Regions from separate parts of the Corynebacterium timonense genome, predicted to be linked through region 2. Evidence: predicted binding sites of a transcription regulator. Region 2 holds the regulator's gene; each other region holds the start of a gene.
What was found. The regulator LexA, encoded in region 2, represses DNA repair genes until DNA is damaged. The targets are predictions, from matches to a motif close to CGAACANNTGTTCG.
Positions count from the first base shown of each region.

Region 1 (3,273 bases), 210 kb from region 2:
GTCCTGCGCGCGGGCGAGTGCGTCTGCGCTGACGCCGGAGTCGCGCCACATGTCGTCGGCCCAGACGAGAGCCAAGTCGCCCGCGAGGATGGCGACGTTGCGGCCGAACTCCGCGGAGTCGCCTGTCATGTTGCGTGTGCGGTGCTCGGCCTCGACCGCCCGGTGGACGGTGGGTCGGCCCCGACGGGTGTCGGACGCGTCGATGATGTCGTCGTGGATGAGTGCGCACGCCTGGATGAGCTCCAGCGCACTCACTGCGCGCACAACGTGGCGCGGGTCCTCCCCGCTGCGCTCATGCCCGCCGCCGCCGACGAAGCCGGCCCAACCGTACAGCGGGCGGATGCGCTTGCCGCCTCCGAGCACGAAATCGCTCAGGTGCAGCGCCGCCTTCACTACCGGCTCACCGATCTCGTCCGCCTCCACGAGGCGGCGTTCGAAGAAAGCGCGCAGCTCCTGCTCGACCGCCCCCGGGACATCCGCGAGAGGCAGGCCGGAATCGGACGGGGTGGAGGAAGTGCTCACCGTGGCTCCTTACATGAGTCGGGGCGCGTACGCGTCACGCCTCACAGGTTACCCTGCGGGGCGGAGGGGGAGTCTGCGGCCTAGGACAGCGAAGGGGCGGGAGTCGCCCGCGTACATGAGATTGCGCACAACATCGACGAAGCCGAGCTTGCGGTAGAGGCCGAAAGCGGCGTTGCGCTCCTGCGGAACCTCGGGTGTGGACAGGAGCGCCCACGCGGAGGGCACGTCTCGGACGAGCTCGCACACGAGCCTGCTGCCGAGCCCGCGGCCTTGGTGGGCGGCCTCGACGTGCACTTCGGCCACCTCGAAGTAGTCGTCGAGCATCGCTGAGGCCTGAGAGGTCAGGGCGCCGGCTTGTTTGAGCCCGCGGATGAGTTGTTGGTCCCACCACCGCCCACGGGCCCCGGTGAAGCCGTAGGCCACCCCGACGACGCGCTCTGGCTCGGCGCTCTCGTCGATGGCGATGACGGCCGTGAACCCGGGGTAGGTGATTTCACCGCGCCACACGTCGATGCGCTGGCGGCGGATGGCAGGGGAGTAACCCATGGCTGCGATATAGATGTCCACCAGCGTGGGGGCCAGCAGTGCGAATTCGTGGCCGGCAAGCTGGCGGATGGAATAGCTCATGAACCCATCGAACCACGTCCGCTCGCGCGTTGTGAGTGTTTCCCCGAACATTTGCTCGAACAAGTGTTCGTACCCGCTGGGGCCATGTCGAACACGAGTTTTAATGTGGGCTCACCGCTTGAATTCGGCGGACGGGCAGGTAGTGGGACAAGGAAACGGAGGAGCTCATGAGTAGCATCATCTCGGCAACAACGCGGTCGAGGGCGGCCACGAGCGATCGCTTCTTCGCCGCCGCGGATGAGCTTCTTCTGCGGGCGCGGGAGGAGGAGGCGCGTGGGGCCGACGACCTCGCTCTCGAGTACAGCTACCGGGCCGCCCTGCGCGTCGCAGGTGCGGTCTGCGCCGAGTCGCCAGTGCTGCGCCGGCGCAAGCGGCTGCCCAGCAGTGCCTGGGAAAAACTCGCTCTGACCGGAGAGTTCGGAGAAGCCTGGGCGCGGCGCTTTTCGGCGTTTTCCTCCCTGCGTGCTCGGGTGGCGTCCGGGATCGCGGACGCCCCGCCATCGGACGTTGTGCGCGGGTTCATGGACGCGGTGGAAGAATTCTTCGCGGCGGCGCAGCCTGGCTCAACGCTCGTTGCGTAGCCGCGCCCGCGCGGGGAACATTCGGTGAGTCTCGGGCGTTGAAGAAGTAGTCTGGGAAGTAATCACCATTGAGAGCAGGAGAGTAAAGAATGTCTCTTTCGGAGCAGGAACAGCGCGCGTTGCAAGAGATTGAGCGTTCCCTCCTTGCCGAGGATCCCTCGTTTGCCACCAAGATGCCCGACGTTGGCTCGTCCTCCGTCGGTGGCGGCACGGGCAGGCTTACAATGCGCAGCGTCGCTATCATCGTCCTCGGGCTTGTTCTGCTCATCGGTGGTGTGGCGCTGGCGACCGTGAGCATGTGGCTGATCGCCCTTAGTGTGGTTGGCTTTATTGTCATGCTCCTCGGCGGGATTATGGCCCTGCGTGCCCCGGCGCAGGGGCTCGCGGAACGGGCGGGGGCACAGAAATCCAAGAAATCCTCCCCGCGCGTGACCTCCATGGAGGAAAACTTCCGCCGCCGCTTCGAGTCCTAACGCCGAACCGCCTGCTGCGCAGCCCGAATGGGCTGCGTTTTTTTATGCCCGCACCCTGCCCGATCTGGGGCGGCGCCTCGTCTCCCACTTTGCCCCACCCCCGCGCCCCACTGCGCCCCCCGGCGACTCCTCGCGGCGGCTTCCGGTGAGGGGAGGGGCCCTGCGGGAAGGGGGAAGAGCTTCAAGGTATCCGAAACCGCTGTTCAAGTGCGATGGGGTGGTGCGTGCTGATTCTGCTGGGGAAAGGATTCGTGAGTCTCGCTGCGGGGGGACTGCTGCCGTTCGGGAAAGTGCCCCACCTTATTTATGGCTGTGACCTGCGGCGTTTCTGGCATCTATGAGAAATAACGTGTCAGGTGTGGCCAATGTGGGGGAGAGTGGGTTAAAGTGGGGTATAGCGGCGAGCGAGGTGGCATTCTGACGACGTGTCACAGCGTTTCGGCGCCGGAAAATTGAACAACCGAAGTCGGTGAGTGGAAGGAAGGTGGGCTCCGGATGTTTCTGGGAACCTACACTCCCAAGCTCGACGACAAGGGGCGCCTGACACTGCCCGCCAAGTTCCGCGAGGAGCTGGCGGACGGGTTGATGGTGACAAAGGGGCAGGACCACTCGCTCGCGGTGTACCCGCGCGAGGAGTTCGCGGCTCGCGCCCGCAAGGCCGCAGCCGTGTCCCGAACGAACCCCAAGGCGCGCGCCTTCATCCGCAACCTGGCTGCCAGCGCGGATGAGCAAACGCTTGACGGGTCCGGCCGCATCACGTTGTCCCCGGCGCACCGCGAGTACGCGCACCTGAGCAAGGAGTGCGTAGTCATCGGTTCGGTCGATTTTCTCGAAATCTGGGACGCCGAGTCCTGGAACACATATCAGGAAGAGACGGAGGCCGCGTTCGCGGCCGCTGACGACGACGACGACATTCTCTCCGGTCTGCTCTAGGGCTGACTACCCACGGAGCGGGCGGCTGACTACTGACGGAGAGCGTGTACGGACTCTGTCCGGGGCGAGAAGCGTTCTGGTGTACTTCCCCGACATCAGAACAGCCGCTCCGGGCAGGGCTCTATGCGCTCCCCCGG
Region 1 is NZ_LT629765.1:536,720-539,992, forward strand. Features, by position in the region: gene BLT81_RS02665 (polyprenyl synthetase family protein) at 1-522, opposite strand, end outside; gene BLT81_RS02670 (GNAT family N-acetyltransferase) at 571-1,149, opposite strand; gene BLT81_RS02675 (SAV_6107 family HEPN domain-containing protein) at 1,317-1,730, shown strand; gene BLT81_RS02680 (DUF3040 domain-containing protein) at 1,820-2,203, shown strand; gene mraZ (division/cell wall cluster transcriptional repressor MraZ) at 2,699-3,136, shown strand.
Region 1: the regulator LexA is predicted to act here: its motif matches at 1,206-1,219, upstream of BLT81_RS02675 (SAV_6107 family HEPN domain-containing protein).

Region 2 (3,273 bases):
CCTGAGACAATGCTCGGACCGTCCCACCCAACAGCTGGACGTTGGTCATGCCCTCGCCGGAAAGCTCGAGCGCGACGGGGAGGGACCGGGTGACGATAGGCCAGGACGCTGCGCGAGGGTCGTCGACGAGCAGGGCGGCCAGGCTGCTGATCGTTGAACCAGAGTCGAGAAAGATCCCGTCCGTGGATTCATCCGGGAGGTAGTCGAGGGCGGCGCGCGCGATCGCCGTCTTCGCCCCCGACGAAGAGCGGTAACGCGCGTCCAGGGGCATCTCGGCGGTGAGGAACGACTGGCTAGCCACCGCGCCCCCGTGGACGCGGTGGACACTGCCCTCCTTGCTCAGCGCGGCAAGGTCGCGGCGGATGGTTTCCGCGGTGACGTCGAAACGCTCCGCGAGCGCGCTCACGCTGACCCGGCCTTCGATGGCGGTCAGCGACGCGATCTGGCGTTTACGTTCTTCTGCGTACATGCGTGGCCTCCGCGCGAAAAAATTGGGGCGTCACCGAGTGGAGCGCCGGTCACATTGTTTCAGAACTCGGAGAACACCACCGGAGGTGGGGGCGTCATGCCCGATTCCTACCCCCGAGTGGGGGTTGTGCTACTCGTCGAGATTGGAGGCGATGAGCTCGGCGATCTTCGTCACGGCTTCGGCGTTGTCGGAGGTCACGGTAACCTCGTCGCCGAACTCCGCGCCCATGGCCATGATCATGAGGGAGGAGGCGGCGTCGGCGCCGTCGTCCTCGTCGTCGCCCGCGAGGGTAAGCGTGATGTCTTCGTCATACTCGCCTGCCGCCTCGGCGATCACGGATGCGGGGCGGGCGTGGAGCCCGACGGTCGAGCCAACTTTGACGGTTGTAGAAGCCATGGTGCGGCACCTTTCTGCTGAAAATATGTCGGCGTTGCGTACCCCGCCCAGTGTAAGGGGGCGGGCTACAGCGTGCGGAAAACCGAGACAACGCGCCCCATAATCTGCGCCTCATCTCCGTTGATGGGGGAGAACGCGTCGTTGTGGGGCAGAAGCCACACGCCGGTGGAATCGCGGTGGAACTCCTTGACGGTCGCCTCGCCGTCGAGAAGCGCGGCGACGAACTCGCCTTCCTCGGCGACCGGCTGCGAGCGGACAACCACCCAGTCCCCATCGAGGATGCCAGCGTCGCGCATGGATTCGCCGACGACGCGGAGCATGAACAGCTCGCCGTCGCCGAGCAGCTCATCGGGGAGGGGGAGGTAGCTGTCCACGTTCTGCTCGGCGAGAATCGGCGAGCCCGCAGCAATCTGGCCGACGACCGGGATGTAGCGGGCAGGGGAAACGTCCTCAGGGGTCTCCGTCTGCGGGCTCGTCTTCGGCCCTTTTTTCGGGGCCTCAGGCAGATGGCGCAGGTCCACTGCGCGCGGCTTGTTCGGGTCGCGCCGCAGAAAACCCTTCTTCTCGAGCTCCTTGAGCTGGTACGCCACGGAGGAAGTCGACTGCAGCCCCGCGGCGTCGCCGATCTCACGGATGCTGGGCGGGTAGCCGCGCAGGACCACGGCGTCACGAATGACCTCGAGGATGCGGCGCTGCCGGTCCGACAGAACGCTGGTGTCGAGGGTGGTGGGGTCGTACTTTTTGCGTGCCATGTTCCTTGCCTTGAGGGGTCTGTGAAGTTCGTGTCGTGAGTGCCTGTCCGGGCGCCGCGCGCCGTGCGGGAGGGGTAGTAACCCACCCGGCGCTTGATGCCGTAGCGGCGTCTGCGTCGTGTCCCAAAATAGCAGATGTGGCAAGGGTGTTCGAGATTTATGGCTCATGTCTGGACACGTGCGTGTTCGACTGCTATAAATCGAACATGAGAGCGGAAGTCGAACATCCGAGCGAGGGTGCGGGCGACGTGTCCGCTCGGTTTTTACTCTGAGTGCACGATCCACCGTCGCAAGAAAGTGAGACAGAAATGACCATCATCGCACCTCGTCACACCGCCGTCGCGCCGAACAACGCGCAGCGCTCACGGTGCCCGGTCCCGGCCGCTGTCTGGGACATCCCCGACGTCTCGGTTCGCAACGCGCGCGGCGGCGCCGTGCGCAGCCTCGGGGGCGATGTTCGAACGGGAGATTGTTCGAACGAGGGGCCGGATAGTGTACAGGGGACCGTTCACTTATCCCGCCACGAATCCCGGGCGAGCGCCTTGATGGGCGCCGGGTTCGGGCTTGCGCTGCTGGTGGGGTCGGCGCTTGGTGGGATCCTCGACACGTCGCCGGAGCCCGCTGTCCCGGCGAGCGCACCGAGTACATCGTTTGCCACGTCGGGGCGCTAGGTTGCCACGCTCGTCCGAAAGCGTGAGGGCGAGGTAGACTCACTCCCCGTGTATTGCCCGTTTTGCCACAATGAACAGTCCCGCGTGATGGACTCCCGCGTCGTCGACAGCGGCGCGGCGATCAGGCGGCGCCGCGAATGCACCGAATGCGGCGGGCGTTTTACCACCGTGGAAAAAGCCGTGCTTACCGTAGTGAAGCGCAACGGCGTAAGCGAGCCGTTCGACCGCGACAAACTCATCGTCGGCGTGCGGCGAGCCTGCCAGGGGCGGGACGTCTCGGACGACGCGCTGAAACGGCTCGCGCAGCAGGTCGAGGAGACCGTGCGTAGCCACGGCAGCTCCCAGGTCAATGCCAACGACATCGGATTGGCCGTGCTCGAGCCGTTGCGCGTGCTCGACGAGGTCGCCTACCTACGGTTCGCCTCCGTGTACAAATCCTTCGAATCCGCCGAAGACTTCGAATCCGAAATTCGCCTCATGCGACGTAAGGACCGAGAAGACTTCTAAGCGCGCCCTTACGCTAGCTTCTCGATCATCTTCTCCACGCGCCTTTGGCTCACAGGCTCCGCCGTCCCCAATCGTTGCGCGAAGAGGCTGACCCGGAGCTCCTCGATCCTCCAGACGACGTCCTTGTACGCCGCGGTCTTCTCCCGCCCAGCGGGCAGGCGCGACATTTTCGCTTTCAGCGTTTTCTTCACCGAATCGATCACCGCCTGGCGCTCGGCGTCCCGGTCGGGATCGCGGCCCATGTCCTCCAGTCGAATGCGCATCGCTTCGACGTAGCGCGGCACGTGCTGCAGGCGCTCGACGCCGTGGACCGTGATCGCGTGCGGAGGAAGGTAAAAGTTCAGCTGGGAGCGCATGTCGTCGATCGCCGGCCCCTCCCAGGAGCGCAGCTCATCGCGCATGGAGGACCACTCCACAAGAGCCGGGGCGACAGCGACAACCGCGCGGCGAACGGCACCGGCGACGCCGGGCGTGACGT
Region 2 is NZ_LT629765.1:746,246-749,518, forward strand. Features, by position in the region: gene BLT81_RS03605 (DeoR/GlpR family DNA-binding transcription regulator) at 1-469, opposite strand, end outside; gene BLT81_RS03610 (HPr family phosphocarrier protein) at 599-865, opposite strand; gene lexA (transcriptional repressor LexA) at 931-1,617, opposite strand; gene BLT81_RS12910 (hypothetical protein) at 2,126-2,275, opposite strand; gene nrdR (transcriptional regulator NrdR) at 2,337-2,795, shown strand; gene hrpA (ATP-dependent RNA helicase HrpA) at 2,804-3,273, opposite strand, start outside.

Region 3 (3,273 bases), 1.2 Mb from region 2:
TCGGGGGCTGATCGGTATGCGTTGCATAGTTGCGGCGCTCGACGGTCGGGGGCTGATCGGTATGCATTGCATAGTTTCGGCGCTTGGTGGTCGGGGGTTGATCCGTATGCGTTGCATAGTCGGTGCGCTCGACGCGCGGGCGTTGATCCGTATGCATGGCATAGTTTCGGGCCCGTCCGCATGCGGCCGGGGGTATGCATTGCATAGCCGGGCGCTCGACGGTCGGGCGTTGATCGGTATGCATTGCATAGGAGAGTGTCCGTTTGTTTGTGTGCGGGGGCTTGGTTTACAAGTAGTTGGCGAACCGGTCTGGGTAGGCCACGGATAGTTGGTTGATGGCTTGTTTCCACCCTGAGGTTTTCGCCCCTTCAATATAGCCGTTGCAGTCGATTGCCCGCTTCGCTTTTTTCGCGCGTTGGGCGGCGCGTTTGTCCTCGATGTTGCAGACCATCAACCACAGCGTCTTCAACGCCGCAGCATCCGTGGGGAATTGGCCACGGTTGCGGGTCGCTTTCCGCAGCTCAGCGTTAAGCGACTCGATGGCATTGGTGGTATAGAGCACCCGGCGAGCTGCAGGCGGGAACTGCAGAAACGGTATAAACCTCTCCCACGCGTCACGCCAGACCTTCACCGACTGGGGGTACTTCCGCCCCAGTTCCGAGGCTTCGAAGGCATCGAGTGCGGCGCAAGCGGCGTCCTCGTTCGGTGCGGTGTAGACCTTGCGCAGTGCGCTGGATACAGATTTGCGGTCCTGGTAGGACACCCACCTGTTGGCAGCCCGGATCAGGTGCACGATGCAGGTTTGTACCATCGAGTTCGGCCAGGTCGCTTCCACGGCCTCAGGCAGGCCTGTAAGCCCGTCGCAGCAGACGATGAACACGTCATTGACTCCACGGTTCGCCAGGTCCGCGCACACGGATGCCCAGAATGCGGCCCCTTCATTGTCGGCGATCCACAAGCCCAGGATGTGTTTGGTCCCGTCGATGTCGATGCCAACAGCCATGTAGCAGGCTTTATTGACCACCCGGTGGCCGTCACGGATTTTCACCCGTAGCGCGTCGAGGAAAATGACCGGGTAGAACTCGTCGAGCTGACGGTTTTGCCACACCATCACCTCATCGAGGACCGCATCGGTGATGGTACTGATGGTATCCGGGCTGATGTCCACCGCCAGGGTCGATGCCAGGTGGTGCTGGATATCGCGTACCGTCATGCCGCCGGCGTAGAGCGAGACGATCATGTCGTCGAGCTCTGTCAGCCGGCGTGCCCCTTTAGGCACCATGACCGGGTGAAACGTGCCCGCTCTATCCCGAGGCACTGTGATATCCACCGGGCCGTAGCCGGTGCCCACAGTTTTGGTGTACGACCCGTTGCGGTGATTGCCACCGTTTGAGGGGCTTACCTGGGCTTTGGCCGCGCGATCTGAGTGCCCGTACCCCAAATGGGCGTCCATCTCCGCCTGCAGACCCGCGTTGATCGAGGCTTGCAAAAGACCTTTGACCAGGTCGCTGGCATCGTCGACGGAGGTTGATAGCTCGCCGATCAGTGCGGCGATTTCCGGGTTTTCCATCAGCTTCGCGCTGATCTCGTTGACCCTGCTCGGGTCATGGCCTTTCTTCGGTGACACGGTAGTCATTATCAGTGAAACTCCTTCTGGATCAGAGCCTCACACACAAAACACCTGACACCCTCTTGCATAGTTCGACGCGTTCAAACACGCGCGCTATGCAAACGTCGAAAAGCTGCCTTTATCCAGCTCAACCCACATGTCCGACGCGTCGTTATACTGTCAATCAAACACACGATCGACACGCTTGGGGGAGCAATGGACACACCACCGACCACCGTCAGCAGGGACAGCGCACCCGCACATATCGCGCACACCATCGAAAAAGGGTTCGGCGTATTCTCGCGCCGCAAGGCGCAGATACTCTACGCCATAGCACTTTTCGACGTCCTCGGGCTCGCCCCCCAGTTCGGCGCACAAACTACCGCATTATGGCTGGTCAGGAGCATCGCGGTACCGAACTCCACCGCCCACGAATACGTCAGGGTTGCCCGCGCAATGCTGCGCTTCGAGGTGATGGCACAAGCATTCTTGGAAGGGCGAACAAACTACTCCAAGGTCAGACTGATACTGCCACTGCTCACAAAGGACAACGAGGCTGAACTGGTGGAGCTGGCCTGCACCATGACGTTCCACGAGTTGGAGATCGCGCTGCTGCAATTCCGCCAGCCAGCACAGAAAGCGACGAGGACGTCCTACGTGCGTCTAAAAGCCGCGCCGGATGGGCGTATAAAGCTGTGGGCGGATTTCAACGCGGCGGAAGGCGCGCGTGTGATGGCGGCGATGAAGGTCGGGGAACTCGCCTGGCACGACGTGGACTGGACATCCTTAGCAGGCAACGACGGGACAGTGGATCCGGAGCGTATCGACGCTGAAATGGACCGCCAGGATAAGAAAACACGCGGCTGCTCCGGTTTCGGCCTGCCCATCGGGGAAGTGCTGGTTAGCGCGTTTATGGGTATGGTCAACATGACGTTGTCGCGGCCGCGTAACCCGTTGCGCGCACCGGGGGCGCACGTCAATGTCGTTATGACCACCGACGGAAAGGCCTACCTGCCCTACAACCCTGGTGCGCCCTCAGAGGCGGTGAAAAACTTCCTCGCCAACGCCCACTACCGAATCAACAGGGTCGACGATAAAGGGCTGGTGCTCAACAGTGGGCGCTCGTTTCGGCTTGCCTCCGACGCCCAGGTCAACGCGCTGATGCTCATGTGGCGTCACCAGTGCGCGATGCCCGGGTGCAGTCACACGCGCTTTATGGAAATGCACCACGTCCACGACTGGGCGGACGGCGGGCCGACGGACCTGGACAACTTGCTGCCGTTGTGTTCGGCGTGCCACAGCCTCGTCAGCGACAACCACGTCACGATTTTGCGCGACGGTGGGGACTTTCATTTCCTGGGCCCGGGTGGGGTGCGCTACGTCAGCACAGACCGCGGGCTGCCGGTGCGCAACGACGACGCCCGGACGCTGGAAGAGTTCAACGAGCTCAGCTGGGTTTAAAAGCGCCTCGACACGGCGAGCTTCGCGATGCCACGCCAGCCGAGCATGAGCAGGGCGCAGGTGGCACCGGCGACGAAAGGAACAAAGGTCTCGAACCAACCCAGGAACGTCAGCGGCATCTCTTCAGTGCGGTGAGCAGCGCGGGCGAGGCTTCGCGCAGGATCGCTGGGCGCGGGTATTCCTACCTGCATCACGCCGTCGAC
Region 3 is NZ_LT629765.1:2,142,973-2,146,245, reverse strand. Features, by position in the region: gene BLT81_RS10230 (IS256 family transposase) at 287-1,636, opposite strand; gene BLT81_RS10225 (HNH endonuclease signature motif containing protein) at 1,826-3,070, shown strand; gene BLT81_RS13120 (hypothetical protein) at 3,067-3,273, opposite strand, start outside.
Region 3: the regulator LexA is predicted to act here: its motif matches at 1,795-1,808, upstream of BLT81_RS10225 (HNH endonuclease signature motif containing protein).